DNA from 2 places in the Sporanaerobacter acetigenes DSM 13106 genome. Region 2 is predicted to be linked to the other one. Evidence: riboswitches for the same ligand, from Rfam matches in the RefSeq annotation. Region 2 holds a riboswitch; the other holds the start of a gene.
What was found. Region 2 has a riboswitch for FMN ahead of BUA21_RS00725 (ECF transporter S component). Riboswitches for the same ligand answer to the same signal wherever they lie in the genome.
Positions count from the first base shown of each region.

Region 1: linked by a shared signal. The riboswitch ahead of ribD (bifunctional diaminohydroxyphosphoribosylaminopyrimidine deaminase/5-amino-6-(5-phosphoribosylamino)uracil reductase RibD) and the one ahead of BUA21_RS00725 (ECF transporter S component) in region 2 are both predicted to bind FMN.

Region 1 covers NZ_FQXR01000023.1:9,148-17,889, reverse strand. The annotation lists gene BUA21_RS13940 (hypothetical protein) at 1-251, shown strand, start outside; gene BUA21_RS13935 (NUDIX domain-containing protein) at 299-739, shown strand; gene BUA21_RS13930 (histidine phosphatase family protein) at 842-1,411, shown strand; gene BUA21_RS13925 (GNAT family N-acetyltransferase) at 1,462-1,983, shown strand; gene BUA21_RS13920 (hypothetical protein) at 2,001-3,191, shown strand; FMN riboswitch at 3,455-3,569, shown strand; gene ribD (bifunctional diaminohydroxyphosphoribosylaminopyrimidine deaminase/5-amino-6-(5-phosphoribosylamino)uracil reductase RibD) at 3,683-4,774, shown strand; gene BUA21_RS13910 (riboflavin synthase) at 4,787-5,434, shown strand; gene BUA21_RS13905 (bifunctional 3,4-dihydroxy-2-butanone-4-phosphate synthase/GTP cyclohydrolase II) at 5,446-6,648, shown strand; gene ribH (6,7-dimethyl-8-ribityllumazine synthase) at 6,662-7,123, shown strand; gene BUA21_RS13895 (hypothetical protein) at 7,476-7,994, shown strand; gene BUA21_RS14805 (hypothetical protein) at 8,033-8,170, shown strand; gene BUA21_RS13890 (hypothetical protein) at 8,265-8,534, shown strand; gene BUA21_RS13885 (flavodoxin family protein) at 8,740-8,742, shown strand, end outside.
Region 2 covers NZ_FQXR01000002.1:141,431-150,172, forward strand. The annotation lists gene tsaB (tRNA (adenosine(37)-N6)-threonylcarbamoyltransferase complex dimerization subunit type 1 TsaB) at 1-542, opposite strand, end outside; gene tsaE (tRNA (adenosine(37)-N6)-threonylcarbamoyltransferase complex ATPase subunit type 1 TsaE) at 539-997, opposite strand; gene BUA21_RS00725 (ECF transporter S component) at 1,113-1,721, opposite strand; FMN riboswitch at 1,820-1,946, opposite strand; gene BUA21_RS00730 (amidohydrolase) at 1,993-3,153, opposite strand; gene BUA21_RS00735 (ATP-binding response regulator) at 3,176-4,951, opposite strand; gene BUA21_RS00740 (Tex family protein) at 4,971-7,073, opposite strand; gene BUA21_RS00745 (methyl-accepting chemotaxis protein) at 7,100-8,742, opposite strand, start outside.

The sequences.
Region 1 (8,742 bases), on a different contig from region 2:
AAGTAAATTGCCAAGATACTTTTGGTATATATGAGATTATAGGGAATAATAATAGAATTTTTTATAAAATTTTTCATACTAAAAAAGATTTAGAAAGTTATTTATTAAAAAATAAAGATAAGGAGTGTAAGGATAAGAATCCTATATATATCTCTAATCAATACATTGAAAGTCCTAATGTTCAAATTCGTAAATTAAATAATGAAGAAGTAAAAAAATATCTCAAAGAGCAAAAGCAGTTTTTGAAATAATGATGTATTGACCTAGTTTTGTAAGATATTAGAAAGGAGTGATATATATGAAATATCCCGAACCTACTGTTGGAGCAATTATTTTTAATCCAGAAAATAAAATACTTCTATGTAAGTCTCATAAATGGAATAACAAATATGTAATACCTGGTGGACATATTGAACTTGGTGAAAAAATGGAAGATGCTTTAAAAAGAGAGATATTTGAAGAAACTGGTCTGGAGATATATGATATTAAATTAATAAGCCTAAAAGAGAGTGTTTTTAGTGATACTTTTCATGAAGGAAAACATTTTATATTTATTGACTATATATGTAAAACAAATTTTTATGATGTCATTTTAAATGATGAAGCAGAAGAATATGAATGGGTAGATTTAAGTGAGATTGATAATTATGAATTAGGTGGTTTTGTTAAACCATTGTTAATGGAATTACAAAATAATAAAGAATCTAGGAATAAGATAGAAATATTTTATGGTTATTAAGATTAACAAGGAGAGATGTATAATGCTTTTTCCTGAGTTTAGTAATATGGGAATTATTGATGATAATGAGGATTCAATGATAGAAATGGAGATAGGATTAAAATGAAAACTTATATATATTTTGTTAGACATGCTGAACCGGATTTTTCTATTAAGGATGATTTGACACGTCCTTTGACAGAACAAGGGGTTGCAGATGCAAAAAAGGTTACGAATGCATTGATGAATAGGGATATTACTGCTATCTATTCTAGTACATATAAAAGAGCTATTGATACGATAAAAGATTTTGCAGAGAATAGTGGGCTTGAAATAATAACTAACAATGATTTTTGTGAACGTAAGGTTGGTGAATGGGTAGAGGATTTCAGGGGATTTTCTGAAAAACAGTGGCAAGATTTTGATTTCAAACTTTTGGGAGGAGAATCTTTAAGAGAAGTCCAAGAACGCAATGTCACTGCCCTTTTTAATGTAATAAGAAATAATTTTGGGGAAAATGTAGTTATTGGAACTCATGGTACTGCATTAAGTACAATTATAAATTATTTTAATTCCAATTTTGAATATGCTGATTTTTGGAGAATTGTCGATAAAATGCCATATATCTTGTGCTTTATATTTAATGATATGAAGCTTGAGAGTATTGAGGAAGTTGAATTTACTTTAATGTAAATATAAATCTGATATGAGAAAAACTTTAATTTATAAAGGGGAAATTGTAAATGTATTATGGAGAAAAAGTCTGCTTGAGAGCTTATAGAGAAGAAGATATACCAATAGCAACATCATTTGTAAATGATGAGGAACTTAAAAAATTTTTAGTTACAAATATTCCTTTTCCAATGACTCTATGGGAAGAGGAAGAATGGGTAAGATCGCAGAAAAGTAGTCAAGATGGTAGCTATAATTTTGCCATAGAAGATATAGAAACAAAAAAATATATTGGTGGCTGTGGTATTCAAGAAGTCAACTGGTTATCTCGTGTTGCAACTGTTGGTATTATGATTGGATACAAGCAATATTGGGGAAAAGGATATGGTACTGATGCAATGAAAGTGCTTATGAATTTTATTTTTAATAATATGAATATTCGTAAAATAAGATTAAGTACATTTTCATTTAATGTAAGAGCTAAAAAATGCTATGAGAAGTGTGGATTTGAGGTAGAAGGAATTTTAAAAGATGAAATATTCAAAGATGGAAAATATTATGATGAAATAATAATGTCAGTTTTCAATAAGTAGATGATGAGGTGCTACGAATGAATAAGAAATTAGATATATATTTTTTTGGAGATAATGGTTCTTATGATGAATTTAATCCTGGATATGTTTGTAGCAAAAAATTTGTATCAGAGATATTATATTTAATAGCACACAATGAGCCATATTCTATATCAAAAGATGAAATTATAGAAATAATAAAAATTGAAGAAGAAGAATTTGATTGTATAATAGAAAGTTTAAAACGTATCAATGCAATAGATGTAATAGAAAACAAATATAAATTAAACTTTCCTGTGTTTTTAGAAGAGGACATGCCATTATTAGATACGTATTTTGAGGATATTGGAGAAATTATAGGTAGCAAAATAATTGATATAAAGGAACAGATTTATGAAAAAATATCTAAGTTATCTAACTATTCTTCTTTTTCTAAAGAAAAGCTATTATATCATATAGTTTGTGATGATATTTTTGATGGTACAGCTTTTGACTTTTTTGAAGAGAAGAATATTTTTTTATCTTCTAAAATACAACCAGGAAATAGAGATTATATAATATTTGGATATGAGGATAGCGAAAGTGTACAAAGTCATAGTAATAAACTACTGTGTAGTAGCAATAATTATAGAAGTCAAAACTTTATCTTCAATAGTTTTGGAGATTCAGATGGTACTAGGAAAGATGTGTTTAGGTTTTTTAGACGAGTTGAAAAAAATCTTGAAAGTGCAACACCATTTAATGAGCTAAATTTAGATTATATAAGGTTAATAGAACAAAAAAATAGTGAGATTGTAGAAAAATGTGGTGAAATTGTTTGGAAGAGTTATAAGAATGAAATAGTTTATAATAAATTATCTAAAAATGAAAAAGATATGGTTAAATTTCTTGAGGAATTTGAATATTTAAGTATAAATGAGGAAGATAGCACTATAGAATGTAATGTCCCTGTTTTTGAAAGGTCTGATAATGAGATTATTAATGAAATATCAGATATTGTACTAAATCAAATATATGATATAGTTAAATCTACTTTTGATAGATTTGAAAAAGGAGCCACTGAATTAACTGCTATAAAACATGAAAACAATATGAAAGAAATAGCAATAGAACTGTGGCATCAAGTCTTTGGTTTTACAAATGAATATTTAGTTCAAGTTGGTTTTGTACAATCTCCAGAATATATAAATGGAGAAGGAAGATATTTAAGAAGTTTGACAATTATATAAATAAAAGGATGTGCTACATGAAAATTGTAAAGAAATTTTAAAGATATTGGGCAAGAATGAATAAAGAACGGAGGAAATAATATGCCAATAGAAAATATAAATCAACCAGAAATAATAAATATTGATTCTAATTTAAGATTAAGAAAATTTGAATGGTATCAAGATGAAGATATCAGATTTATAGGAATATAGAAAATTATGTTGTTGTTTTTTAAAGAATTCTTTTCATTGACTTCAATATATGGTATAATTATGAAAACAGAATATTCCTTCAGGGCGGGGTGAAATTCCCCACCGGTGGTAAAGCCCACGAGCCTAATAGGCAGATTCGGTGAGATTCCGAAGCCGACAGTATAGTCTGGATGAAAGAAGGTATTGAATAGTTATAAAAATAATTTTTATGACTATCTTTATAACTATAAAAGTGGAAAGTGGTTAATTAAGCCCTGAAATTTATTTCAGGGCTTTTAATAATTTTTTGGGGGGATTTTATGAATGATGAATATTTTATGAAAAGAGCTTTAAGTCTTGCAGAAAAAGGGATGGGATTTACAAGTTCCAATCCTCTAGTAGGAGCAGTGATTGTTAAGAACGGGAAGATAATTGCTGAAGGTTATCATGAGAGTTATGGGGGAAATCATGCTGAAATAAATGCATTAAATAATGCTATAGAAGATGTATATGGCACTACTATGTATGTTAACTTGGAACCCTGTTCTCATTTTGGAAAGACTCCGCCTTGTGTCAATAGGATAGTGAAAAGTGGAATCAAAAAAGTAGTAGTAGCTATGAAGGATCCTAACCCTGAAGTTTCAGGAAATGGAATAAAGATATTAAAAGAAAATGGAATTGAAGTGGAGGTTGGAATTCTAAAAAAAGAAGCAGAAAAATTAAATGAAATATTTATTAAATATATAATTACTAAAAGACCCTTTATTATTATGAAAGCAGGTATGAGTTTAGATGGGAAAATAGCTACACGCACAGGGGACTCAAGATGGGTGACAGATGAAAAAGCAAGAGAATATGGACATATATTGAGACAAAAAGTTTCAGCTATATTGGTGGGAGTAAATACAGTAATAACGGATGATCCTACGCTAAATACAAGACTAAATAAAATAGAGTGTAAAGATTCCATAAGAATTGTATTAGATAGTCATGGAAGGACTCCTATTACATCAAAAGTATTAAACATAAATCCTTCAAATACTATTATTGCAGTAACTAATCTTGCAGCAGATGAAAATATAAAAGCTTTTAAGGAAAAGGGAGCAGAGGTAATAATAACTCCAGCTAAAAACCATAAAGTAGATTTACAATTTCTCATAGAAGAATTGGGAAATAAAAAAATAGATAGCTTGCTTATTGAAGGAGGTGGAGAAGTAAACTTCAGTTTTTTGAAGGAGAACTTAGTAGATAAAGTTATATTTTTTATTGCTCCAAAGATTATAGGTGGAAAAGATGCTAAGACTCCAGTTGAAGGGGAGGGGGTGGAGTGTTTAGAGGATGCCATATGTTTACAAGATGTGAAGATTACAAGCATGGGCAAGAACATAATGATTGAAGGTTATTTAAAGTAAGGAAGTGATAAGGTGTTTACAGGACTTGTAGAAGAAGTAGGAAAAGTATTAGACATAGTCAATGAAAATAAAATATGGACAATTACTTTTGAATGTAAGAAAATAGTTGAAAATATTTCTATAGGAGATAGCATAGCTGTCAACGGAGTTTGTCTAACAGTAAATGAATTTGATGAAAATTTATTTAAAGCAAATGTAATGGCTGAAACTATAAGGAAAACAAATTTGGGATTTTTGAAGAGTGGAAGTCTTGTGAATTTAGAAAGAGCATTAAAAATTGGAGATAGATTGGGGGGACATGTAGTATCCGGACATATAGATGGAACTGGTGCCATAAAAGAGTTTAAAAGTGAAGGAAATGCTATATGGATAAGTGTAGTTGCTCCTAAAGAAATATTAAAATATATAGTTTATAAAGGTTCTGTTGCCATAGATGGAGTGAGTCTTACGGTAGGCTATGTAGATGAAGAAATGTTCAAAGTATCAATAATTCCTCATACTAAAGAATCTACTGCATTAAATAAGAAGAATATAAAAGATTTAGTCAATATTGAATGTGATGTAATTGGGAAATATGTTGAAAGGTTTTTACAAAGTGGAAAAAAGGAAAGTGAAAGTAAAATAGATAGAGATTTTTTAAGAGAAAATGGATTTATATGAGGAGGGTTAAAATGGCAAAGTTTAATACTATAGAGGAAGCACTGGAGGAGATTAAAAAAGGCAATTTTGTCATAGTTGTTGATGACGAAGATAGGGAAAATGAAGGAGATTTAATAGTAGCAGCAGAAAAAGTTACTACTGAGAAGATAAATTTTATGACTAAATATGCTAGGGGACTTGTTTGTATGCCCATAGTGGGAGAAAGACTAGAGGAATTAAACATAGATCAAATGGTGAGGGAAAACACTGACAATCATGAAACAGCTTTTACTGTTTCCATTGATTACAAGGATACTACTACAGGAATTTCAGCTGGAGAAAGAGCATTGACTATAGAAAAAGTATTGGATTCAAATGTATGTGATGATGACTTTAGACGTCCAGGACATGTTTTTCCTTTAAAAGGGCGAGAAGGTGGAGTATTAAAAAGAGCGGGACATACAGAGGCTGCTATAGATCTTGCAAGATTAGCAGGATTATATCCTGCAGGGGTAATTTGTGAAATAATGAATGAAGATGGCACAATGGCAAGAACACCACAGCTTATGGAATATGCCAAAAAGTTTGATATCAAAATAATAACTATTGCTGATTTGATAGCATATAGAAGGAAAAATGAAATCTTAGCAACAAAAGTTTCAGAAGCTAAATTACCTACTATTTATGGTGATTTTAATATTATAGGATATGTAAACAAAATAAATGGGGAACATCATGTAGCATTAGTCAAAGGAGATATAAAGGAGGAGGAGCCAGCTCTTGTAAGGGTCCATTCTGAGTGCTTGACAGGAGATGTATTTGGTTCACTTAGATGTGATTGTGGAGATCAACTTCATGAAGCTTTGAAAAAAATAAATGAAGAAGGGAGAGGAATACTTTTATACATGAGGCAGGAAGGAAGAGGGATAGGTTTGATAAATAAAATCAAAGCTTATGAGCTTCAGGAAAAAGGTATGGATACAGTAGAAGCTAATTTAGCCTTAGGATATCCAGAAGATTTGAGGGATTATGGAATAGGTGCTCAAATATTATCAGATCTTGGAGCAAAGAAGATAAGACTCATGACTAACAATCCTAAAAAAATTCATGGATTGTCTGGCTATGGATTAGAAATAGTTGAAAGAGTGCCTATAGAAATAAATCCAAATGAAAAAGACTATTTTTATTTAAAAACTAAAAAAGATAAGATGGGACATATATTGAATATAAAATAGAGGAGTGAAAATAATGAAAACGTATGAAGGAAAATTAATATCCGATGATTTGAAATTTGCTATTGTTGTAGGCAGATTCAATGAATTTATAGGTAGCAAACTGTTATCGGGAGCTATAGATGGGTTAAAAAGACATGGGTCAAAAGAAGAAGATATAGAAATTGTTTGGGTTCCTGGAGCTTTTGAAATTCCATTAGTTGCAAAGAAATTAGCTAAATCTAAAAAATATGATGCAGTGATTTGTCTTGGTGCTGTGATAAGAGGTTCAACACCTCATTTTGACTATGTATCAAGTGAAGTATCAAAGGGCATAGCTAATACTTCTTTGGATGCAGAAATACCGATTATATTTGGTGTACTTACAACGGACAATATAGAACAAGCTATTGAAAGAGCGGGAACTAAAAGTGGAAATAAAGGCTATGATGCAGCAATGACAGCAATAGAAATGGCAAATTTATTAAAAACAATTTAATAGACAGTAAAAATAGTTCTTTTATTTGTATCAAATAGAAGAACTATTTTCTTTATAACCCATGGGAAAGTTCTAGTTTTCCCTAATAGGATAGAGGTGTTTTTATTTTTACAAAAAAATTAGTTTTTGGAAGGATTTTGATGAAAAGCATGGAATAAGTAGTATATGATTAAAATTAATTATAAAGCTACATTGCATAATTTATATATTAGTTAGCTTGAGATGAAAATTATAAAAGGAAGGTATGTAATATGGCATGGTTTATATATGGGACTATACTATTGCATTATTACAAGTGGTATCAGCAATGGTTGATTAGAATAATATATATCTGATATTAGGGGGAATGGAAATGAGAAAAGATATTTGTGCTATTTGGATATTAGATGAATCGACTAATCAAAAATTAAATGAAGTTAGAGGAGCATTAGATGTATTTGGCATTGAACATGGTCCTATTTATGGACACATTACATTTGCGAACTTAATTGATATTGATGTAGATGAAGTTTTGCCGTACACTAGGAAATTTGCCCAAGGCAAAAAATCATTTGACATTAACTGCTCTGCATTAAGTCTTCTATCTGCCAATTGCATAGCTTGCATACCTTCTGTTTCAAGGAAGTTATTGAGATATTATGAGGAATATCACAAAGAATTTGATTCCTATTGTAATATGTGGACTAGAGCTGATTTAGAATTATGGTTGCCTCATATATCTCTTTATGGTAGTGAAACAGAAGATATGGGGGCTATTATAAGGGAGATGACAGATAGATTTCATCAATTTAAAGGGAAAGTCGTTAGGTTGGAACTATCTATTGTAAATGAAAATGATTTTGAGATAATATATTCTTATGATTTAGAATAAGCAAGAACATTTAATGTTATTTGCAAAAGGTGGTTATTTTGTACAATAAAAAAGATGAATTATTTAATAAATGTGTTAAGTTGATTGAGGGATGTGATAAACTGATTTTTCATGGAACTATAACTTATGTATTAGATGAGAAGATTAAAGCTGGTTCTAAAACATTAGATGTTTAAGGGTATTAAAACCAGATGGAATTTTAGCTATAGCATATATAAATATATATGCTCAATATGTTATTCATATAAATAGAGATAAGGGATTATATTAATGATAAATTTTGGAGCAGAATATGGGAATGATAGAGATTATTTTTATTTTTTAACTTATGATGAAATTGAAGAAATGATGGCTAAATTCAAAGTTAAAAAATTGGATCATGTTGGAACTGATGGAATAGTTCATATGATGAGAGATAGCATCAATTTTTTAGATGAAAATGAATTTAATAAGTGGCTGGACTATCACTTTAAAACATGTAGGAATACATCTATTATAGGATATAGTTTACATAATTTATATGTATGTAAGAAAAAGTAGTAATTTGAGCGTTATTTGTACTAAAGGAGATGTTTTTATAAAAAGAAATATAAAACTAACTCTACTTTCATTTTTAGGGTTAGTAATAATACAAAGTTAGTGCCGAGGGAGAATATTTATTTATATTTATATATAATGAATTAAAAGGATATATATAAAAAGTGTGGAATAAGTAAGAAAAGAAAATTTATAGGGGTGGATAATATTG
Region 2 (8,742 bases):
AATATGGCCTTAGACCCCAATTTTTCACTTATACTGTCTTTATATATAGCTGTTCCATCGCCATTAAAGACAACTTTTTCTTCAAAACTTTGAACTTTTTCTATAAGTTCATCTATTTCCATTATAGTTGGTTCAAACCTATTTATAAGTATGCCATTTTCCCATTGGTATATTCCTGTAAAAACTCTATTTCTTCTTGCATCCATTATAGGGACAACTATTCCTCCAAAAGGAATATTAAATGCCAAGGCCTCCAAAGTTGATATTCCCAAAACTGGTTTATCTACAACATGGGCTAAACTCTTTATTGTAGCCAAACCAATTCTAAGTCCCGTAAAAGAACCTGGCCCTACTGCACCAGCAAATAAATCAATTTCCTCAATTTTTAAATTTAGGCTATCCATTATAACCTTTATCATAGGAATAAGTCTTTCTGAATGGGTCATGTCTTGATTTAAATTGTATTCACCTAGTACTTTTTCTTCATCTAGTACTGCACAAGTAGCTACCATACTAGATGTATCTATAGCTAATACTTTCAATCTCTCTTCAACTCCTCTATTATGCTTTTGTTTCTTTCTCCACTACCATATATATTAAGTATTCTCTCTTCATCATTGGAGCCTCTATTTATTTCTATGGTGAGTACATCTTCTGGAAGAACGTTTTTTATTTTATTTGCCCATTCTATAATAGACACTCCATTAGAATAAAAATATTCTTCAAATCCTAAATCATATATACTTTCTACTTCTTCTAGTCTATATACATCAAAATGGTATAGTGGAACTCTTCCCCTGTACTCATTTATTAGAGTAAAAGTAGGACTTGTCACATATTCCTCTACATCTAATCCTTTGGCTATGGATTTAGTCATAGTAGTTTTCCCTGCTCCTAAATCCCCTATTAGACAAATAATTTCTCCACCTTTTAATATTTTACCCAATTTGTACCCAAATTGTTCTGTATCTTTTGTATTTTTAAGTATCAATTCCATCTAAACTCAACCTTTCCATCCATAAACTATATATAATTATAGCATTCCCATAAAGTTTAAGCCATAAAAAAACTAGAGTCAAGGGGCAAATTGATATGCTCCTTAACTCTAGTTTTTATCTATGAAGTACTGGTGATACTTTTTTATATAAAAGCAATGTAATCAACGTAACTATTGCACCCTTAATCAAATTGAAAGGTGCTACTGCATATACTATAAGAGACTTTAAATCCACTACATATTTGTTAACTGCACTGCCCATAGCAACAATTTTATCTAATGGCATTCCAAACAATTTTGCATAGAAAGGTATCATTATGAAATAATTTGCAAAAGACATAACTACTGTCATAGCTATAGTACCTAAAATCATTCCAACAACTGCATTTTTCAAATTCTTTTCTTTATGATACATCCATCCTGCCACACATACAAATACACTTCCTACAACAAAGTTTGCAAGTTCCCCTACTACCATAGTGGAAGTTCCCCTTATGACAATGTGTAGTATATTTTTTATAAGTTCTATTAAAACTCCGGCCATTGGTCCTAATGCAAAAGCTCCCATAAGAGCCGGTACTTCGCTTAGGTCCATTTTCAAAAACCCTGGTGCAAACCATAGTGGAAATTCAATGAGCATAAGTACAAATGAAACAGCTGAAAGAATCCCAATTTTGGTCAACATCTTTGTTGACATCTTACCTTTTTCTTTTTTCAATTCCATAAAAAATCCCTCCAAGTATAATATTTCTCCAGGGACTTAAGAAGGATTACAAAACCCCGAAGGAAAACCTTCGGGGCAAAATATACTTTTTAAGTATACAATATCTTCTTCCATCCAGACTTTAACTGTCGGCTTTGGATTTTCACCAAATCAACCACATAAACGATATATGGCTCGCGGGCTATAACCGCCGGTGAGGAATTGCACCTCGCCCTGAAGATTATTTATTTATACCTTCATTATACAATATAAATAAAATATATGTCAACTTTTAACTTCTATAAACTACTTCTCCATTTATAATAGTTGCATAAGTCTTACAATCTATATCTTTTAGTGGATTCCCATCAAATATAACTATATCTGCATCCTTTCCCACCTCTATACTTCCAACTCTATCAGCAATTCCTATGATTTCAGCAGGATTTATAGTTATAGCTTTTAATGCTTCCATTTCATCTAATCCAGATTTAGCTGCAAGTCCAGCACAAAGAGGTAAATATTGTAGTGGAATAACTGGTGCATCTGTAATTATAGCAATTTTGACTCCTGCTTCATGAAGTATTCTTGGAGTATCAAAAGTTTGATTTCTAAGTTCTATTTTGGATCTATCAGTCAAGGATGGCCCAACAAGAGCGGGTTTGTCTTCCTCCTTCAAAATATCTGCAATAAGATGACCTTCTGTACAGTGATCAAGAGTTATATCTACATCAAATTCTTTGGCAATTCTTATAGCAGTCAATATATCATCTGCTCTATGGGCATGAGCCTTAAGTGGAATTTCTTTTTTAAGTACCTTTGTCATAGCCTCCATTTTAATATCATATTCTGGCATCTTGGATGGATCTTCTACTGCACTTTCCTTTTTCTTTAAATATTCTTGTGCTTTAAATAATGTTTCTCTCAAAATAGCTGCTGTAGCCATTCTAGTTATAGGAGATTTTTTCTGGCTCTCATAAACCCTCTTAGGATTTTCACCAAAAGCAATTTTCATAGCTACTGGTTCTTTGACAATCATATCATCTACTCTTTTTCCATAAGTCTTAACTGCTACAAACTGTCCTCCTACTACATTGGCACTTCCAGGCCCTGTAACTGCTGTGGTCACTCCTCCCATATAGGCCTCTTCAAAGGCACGATCCATAGGATTTAAACCATCAATAGCTCTCAACTGAGGAGTCACAGGATCTACCCATTCATTCCCGTCATCACCTTCAAAACCCATTCCATCTTCCCACATACCTATATGGCAATGAGCATCTATAAATCCTGGAGTAACCATTTTACCTTCTGCATCTATTACTTCTGCATCTAATGGTGCTACAATATCTTTACCTATTTCCACAATTTTTCCTTCATTTATTAATATACTTCCTCCTTCAATTACTTGTCCTTTCATAGTATAAATATAACCATTTTTTATAAGTAACATATATATTCCCCCTTGGATATAATCAACTAATATTATATCTTTTATTTTTACTTCTATCAACAGTCCTAAAAGCCTTTTCTATAGCCTGAGACAACTCTTCAATTGTATAAGGCTTTTTAAGAATGTAATCTATAGTATCAACATTATACAAATTATTTTCTAAATATCCTGTCATAAGTACAAAAGGCTTATAAGGATATTTTTCTTTTACCAATTTTGAAACTTCAATACCATTCATATTTGGCATAAAATAATCACATATTATTAAATCATATTCCTTTTCTTCAAGTCTTTTTAAAACCTTTTCTCCTTTGGTCTCTAAATCTGCATCTATATTTAATAGTGCAATAAGCTGAGAAACGGTACTGGCTACAGAATATCTGTCATCTACTACCAGTATATTTTTAGCGCTGATTTGAGCCATTTCTGGTTCTAATTCTGATTCCTTCACAATACTGCATTGTTTCACATTAGTCGAAAAAATAATAGTGAATTTACTTCCTACTCCTACTTTGCTATCCACTAATATATCTGCAGAATGATTTTCTAGTATCTTCTTTGTAGTATTTAATCCTAAACCTGTCCCTTTTGCACCTTTTGTAGTAAAAAAAGGTGCAAAAACTTTCCCAATTATTTCTTCACTCATTCCTGTTCCAGTATCTTCTATTTCTATGAAAATCTTTTCATCTTTGTCATAGCTCCTGACTGTAAGTGTTCCCCCATCTTCCATGGCATCTATTGCATTTAAAATTATATTTAATATTACTTGCCTCATTTCAAACTCATTGCAATAAATACACTTTCCCGAATTCAATTCTTCTACTACATGTATTGTAGTATTAGATTTGAAATTATTATTTTTTATTTTATATTTGGCCATATTGATGCTATCTATCAATATATCGTTAATTTTATGTAAGCCCATTTTTTGATTATAACTACCTTTAATATAGCCTTTAATTTTTCCCATCATGGCTTTTCCATCAAAAGCAGTTTTATATATAATATCTAAATAATCTTTTATTTGAGGATCAGATTCTTTTAAAATAGCCATTTGAGAATAGCCAACAATAGTACTCAAAAGATTGTTAAAATCATGAGCTAAACTTTCAGATAGTTCTCCCAATATTTTTAAATTTTCCATTCGTTTTAATTCTTCTTTATGCTCATAATCAATTTTTTCCTTCATAGACAAATTTATAAGAGAAAATTTCATGAGTCCCCAATAATCATATACATAACCCTTTTCTGCACCATCAAATATAAATGCATCGTGAATACTCAACAAACTTGCCAAATCTTTTTCAAGGAAATCATCAACAATGTATTTTACAATAATCATAATATTTTTTCTTTGGCAAAGTTTTTTCATTTCCTTTTGAAATATCAATATTTCTTCTATATCCATGCTATTTGTATAAAATTTATCCTTTGTAGCATAAACTAAAACTTTTTCAAACCCTTTCTTCCTATATTTATCAATTTCAAATTCATAAAAGTCCAAAGCCTTGTCTAAACTTAATTTGCCTCTTTCATTTAAAAATATATCCTCTGAACATACAAATACCAATTGTCCCTTTTGCAATAACTTTTCTATATCAATTTGAAAATACAATTCTAACAAATTAATATCAGGTTTTTCTTCTTTTTTGTTGTAAACATATATAACAATACCATTGTCATCTAATACACTATTCAAAAGTTTTGCAAATTGAGCAATATGAGGCTTAGCAAAATTAGAACTAATGGCACCACAAAAAAGCCCTCCAACATACTCTATTTCTCTTTCATCATCCACAATATCACCTCCGAAGAGATTAAATGTCCTTCATACTCAAAGAAATTTTCCCCTTATTTATATCTACATCCAATACTCGCACATTAACTATATCTCCCACTTTTACTACTTCCATAGGATGTTTTATAAATTTATTGCTCAATTTAGAAATGTGAACTAATCCGTCTTGTTTCACTCCAATATCCACAAAAACTCCAAAATCAACGACATTTCTTACAGTTCCTGTAAGAACCATGCCTGGTTTCAAATCCTCCATCTTCAATACATCTTTCCTAAATACAGGCTTAGGCATTTCATCTCTAGGATCTCTGCCTGGCTTTCTCAATTCTTTTATTATATCTTTTAATGTAGGTAATCCTACATCTAATTCTTTTGATAGTTTATTTAAATTCGTATCAAATAATGCATCCTCTTCCAAAATTTTTTCAGCTATATCATAAGATTCTGGATGAACTCCTGTATTGTCTAGTAAATTGTTCCCTTCAGGAATTCTTAAAAACCCAGCACATTGGACAAAAGTTTTTTCTCCCAACCCCTTAACCTTTTTTAACTCCATTCTATTTTTAAATTTGCCATTTTCTTCTCTATATTTAACTATATTTTGAGCTACACTATTAGATACTCCCGATACATATTTTAAAAGAGAAACACTTGCAGTATTTAAATCTACTCCTACAGTATTTACACAATCTTCTACTACTCCCTTAAGAGCTAAATCAAGTCTAGTCTGATTTAAATCATGTTGATATTGACCTACTCCTATATGCTTTGGTTCAATTTTTACAAGTTCAGCCAAAGGATCTTGTAGTCTTCTAGCTATAGACACGGCTCCCCTTATAGACACATCTATATTTGGAAATTCTTCATTGGCAACAATTGAAGCTGAATACACACTTGCTCCAGCTTCACTAGTTATAGCATAAGAAACCTCGTTTTTTATTTCTTGCAAGGTTTCAGCTACTACCATTTCCGTCTCCCTAGAAGCCGTTCCATTTCCTATGGAGATTATGTCTATATTAAATTTATTTATTAATTCTTTTAATTTCTCTTTAGTCTTTTCAATTTGATTTTGAGGTTCAGTAGGATACACTACCGTATAATCCAAAAGTTTTCCCGTTTCATCTACAATAGCTACTTTACAACCTGTTCTAAATCCTGGATCTATACCCATAACTATTTTACCTTTTATAGGACTTTGCAGCAAAAGAGGTTTTAAATTTCCTGAAAAAACTTTTATTCCTTCTTCTTCAGCTCTTTCAGTAAGACTAGATCTTATTTCCCTTTCTATAGAAGGATATATGAGTCTTTTGTACCCATCTTCAATGGCCTTCTCCAAATATATGGTAGTTATAGTCTTGTTATTTTTTATCATATCTTCTTTCATATAATTAAGAATTTCATCATCGGGTACATCTATTTTTACTCTTAAAATTTTTTCTCTTTCACCTCTATTTATAGCCAATATTCTATGATTAGGAATACTTTTTACTTTCTCTTTGTAGGAATAATACATTTCATACACTGATTCCTCATCTTTATCTATGCATTCTGACACTAAAATTCCCTTTTCAGCAAATATATTTCGTGCCCTCTTTCTATATTCTGCATTGTCAGAAACTATCTCTGCTATTATATCCATAGCTCCAGCAAATGCTTCATCTACACTATTCACATCTTTTTCACTATCTACAAAATCTATTGCTAAATCTTCTAAACTTCCTTTAAATATTTCTTCACTCAGTATAATATTTGCAAGAGGTTCCAATCCTCTTAACTTTGCTTTTGTTGCCCTTGTCTTTCTCTTTTGTTTATAAGGTCTATATAAATCCTCTACTCTTTGAAGAGTTTCTGATGACAATATGTCCTTTTTTAATTCTTCTGTAAGCTTTCCCTGCTCATCAATGAGACGTAGCACTTCCTCTTGTCTATTTTCCAAATTTCTTAAATACATTAGCCTTTCATTGAACTCTCTTAGTACTACATCGTCTAATTCCCCAGTTTTTTCTTTCCTATATCTTGCAATAAAGGGAATAGTATTCCCTTCATCAATAAGCTTAATGGTATTTTCTACTTGAAATCGTTTAAGTTTCAGCTCTCTAACTAAAATATTTACAATATCCAATTTGCATTCACATCCTATTCTTGTATCTAATTAATTTTAAATTCTTTGATTATTTCTGCTAATTGATTACTCATAGTTTTTAAATTCTTTGTAGACTCTTCAATTGATTCCAAATAGGCCTCTTGCTCTTCTGTACTGGCCAACACTGTTTCAGTACCTGAAGAAGTCTCTTGTGAAATTTTACTTACCAAAATTACAGCATTGTTTATATCCTCCATGCCCTTAGATAATTCCTCCAACACTTTCTTGAAATTTTCTACTGTAGTAGAAACTTTCTCTGTATGAACCATTATATCTTGGAAAGTCTCAGTAGTGTTTTCTATTGTTTCATTTCCTCTTTTTACTTCTTCTACCCCTTCCTCCATAGATTTCACTGTTAAATCAGATTTTATTTGAATTTTTTCAATAATATCTACAATATTTTTAGAAGCCTCAGCTGTTTCTTCAGCTAATTTTCTTATTTCTTCTGCAACAACAGCAAAACCTTTGCCAGCCTCTCCTGCTCTGGCTGCTTCTATAGCTGCATTTAATGCCAACAAATTGGTCTGCTTTGATATATCATTTATAAAAGAGACAATATTATTTATTTCATTGGTATAACTAATCAAACTATTCATTTCCTCTGCAGATTTATTTACCTTTGCTGAAATAGAATCCATAGTGTAAATAGTTTCTTTAATATCTTTTGAGCCATCTTGAGCTGTTTTAAATGCAGTACTCGAAGAATCTAGTATGTAAGCAAATTTTTCCTCTATTTGCCTAGTCAATTGGTTTAGGTTTTTCAATATATCAGTAGTTTTTTCCACTTCCATCATTTGCTTTTCAGTATCCTCAGCAACTTGTTCTACAACACTACTTATTTCACTGGAAGCAGATATAGTCATACCAGCATTTTGACTGAGTTCAACTGAAGATTCCTCTACACTTTGTGCTGCAGCCTGGGCACTTAGAACTAAAGTATACAATGAATCCACCATTTTGTTAAATGCTTTTTCAAGCTCACCAATTTCATTTTTGGAAGTAACTTCTACCTTCTTAGTTAAATCTCCGCTTCCTATCTCATCAACTGCCACTACCATTTTTTCTATTGGAGATGAAAATATTCTAGCTACACGCATAGATATAGCTATTATTATAAATGCAATGATTAAAGTCATCATAAGTGTCCTTCTAAGTCCTGCTTTTGCAATGCTTTCTATTTCACTTTCATTTTGCTCTAATATAAGTCCCCACCCTGTAGAAGGTACTCTAGCAAAACTTCCCAATACCTTTTCTTTGTTGTCGTTTTTATAATAAACTGAGCCTCCTTTTTCTTCTTTTAATGAGAGAACTGGCCCCTTTATATCTTTTTCTACTACATTGTACTGCTTTGCCACTTTCCCTTTGAAATCTGGATGAGCAATAATTACTCCTTGCTCGTCTATTATATAAACTACGCCTGTATCTCCAACTTTATGCTCTCCTACCATTTCAGTGAGTCCTAAAAGATTTATATTGGCTGCCACAACTCCTCTTTGAGTACCTGTTGAATCCTTCCAAGGCATAGATATAACAACCACTGGAAGTTTCCCTTCCATATAAGAATCAGATACATAATTCTCTCCTTTTTCAGCTCTTTTAAACCATTCTTCATCTTTAGAATTTTTTAATTTCCCCACCCCTATTGTAG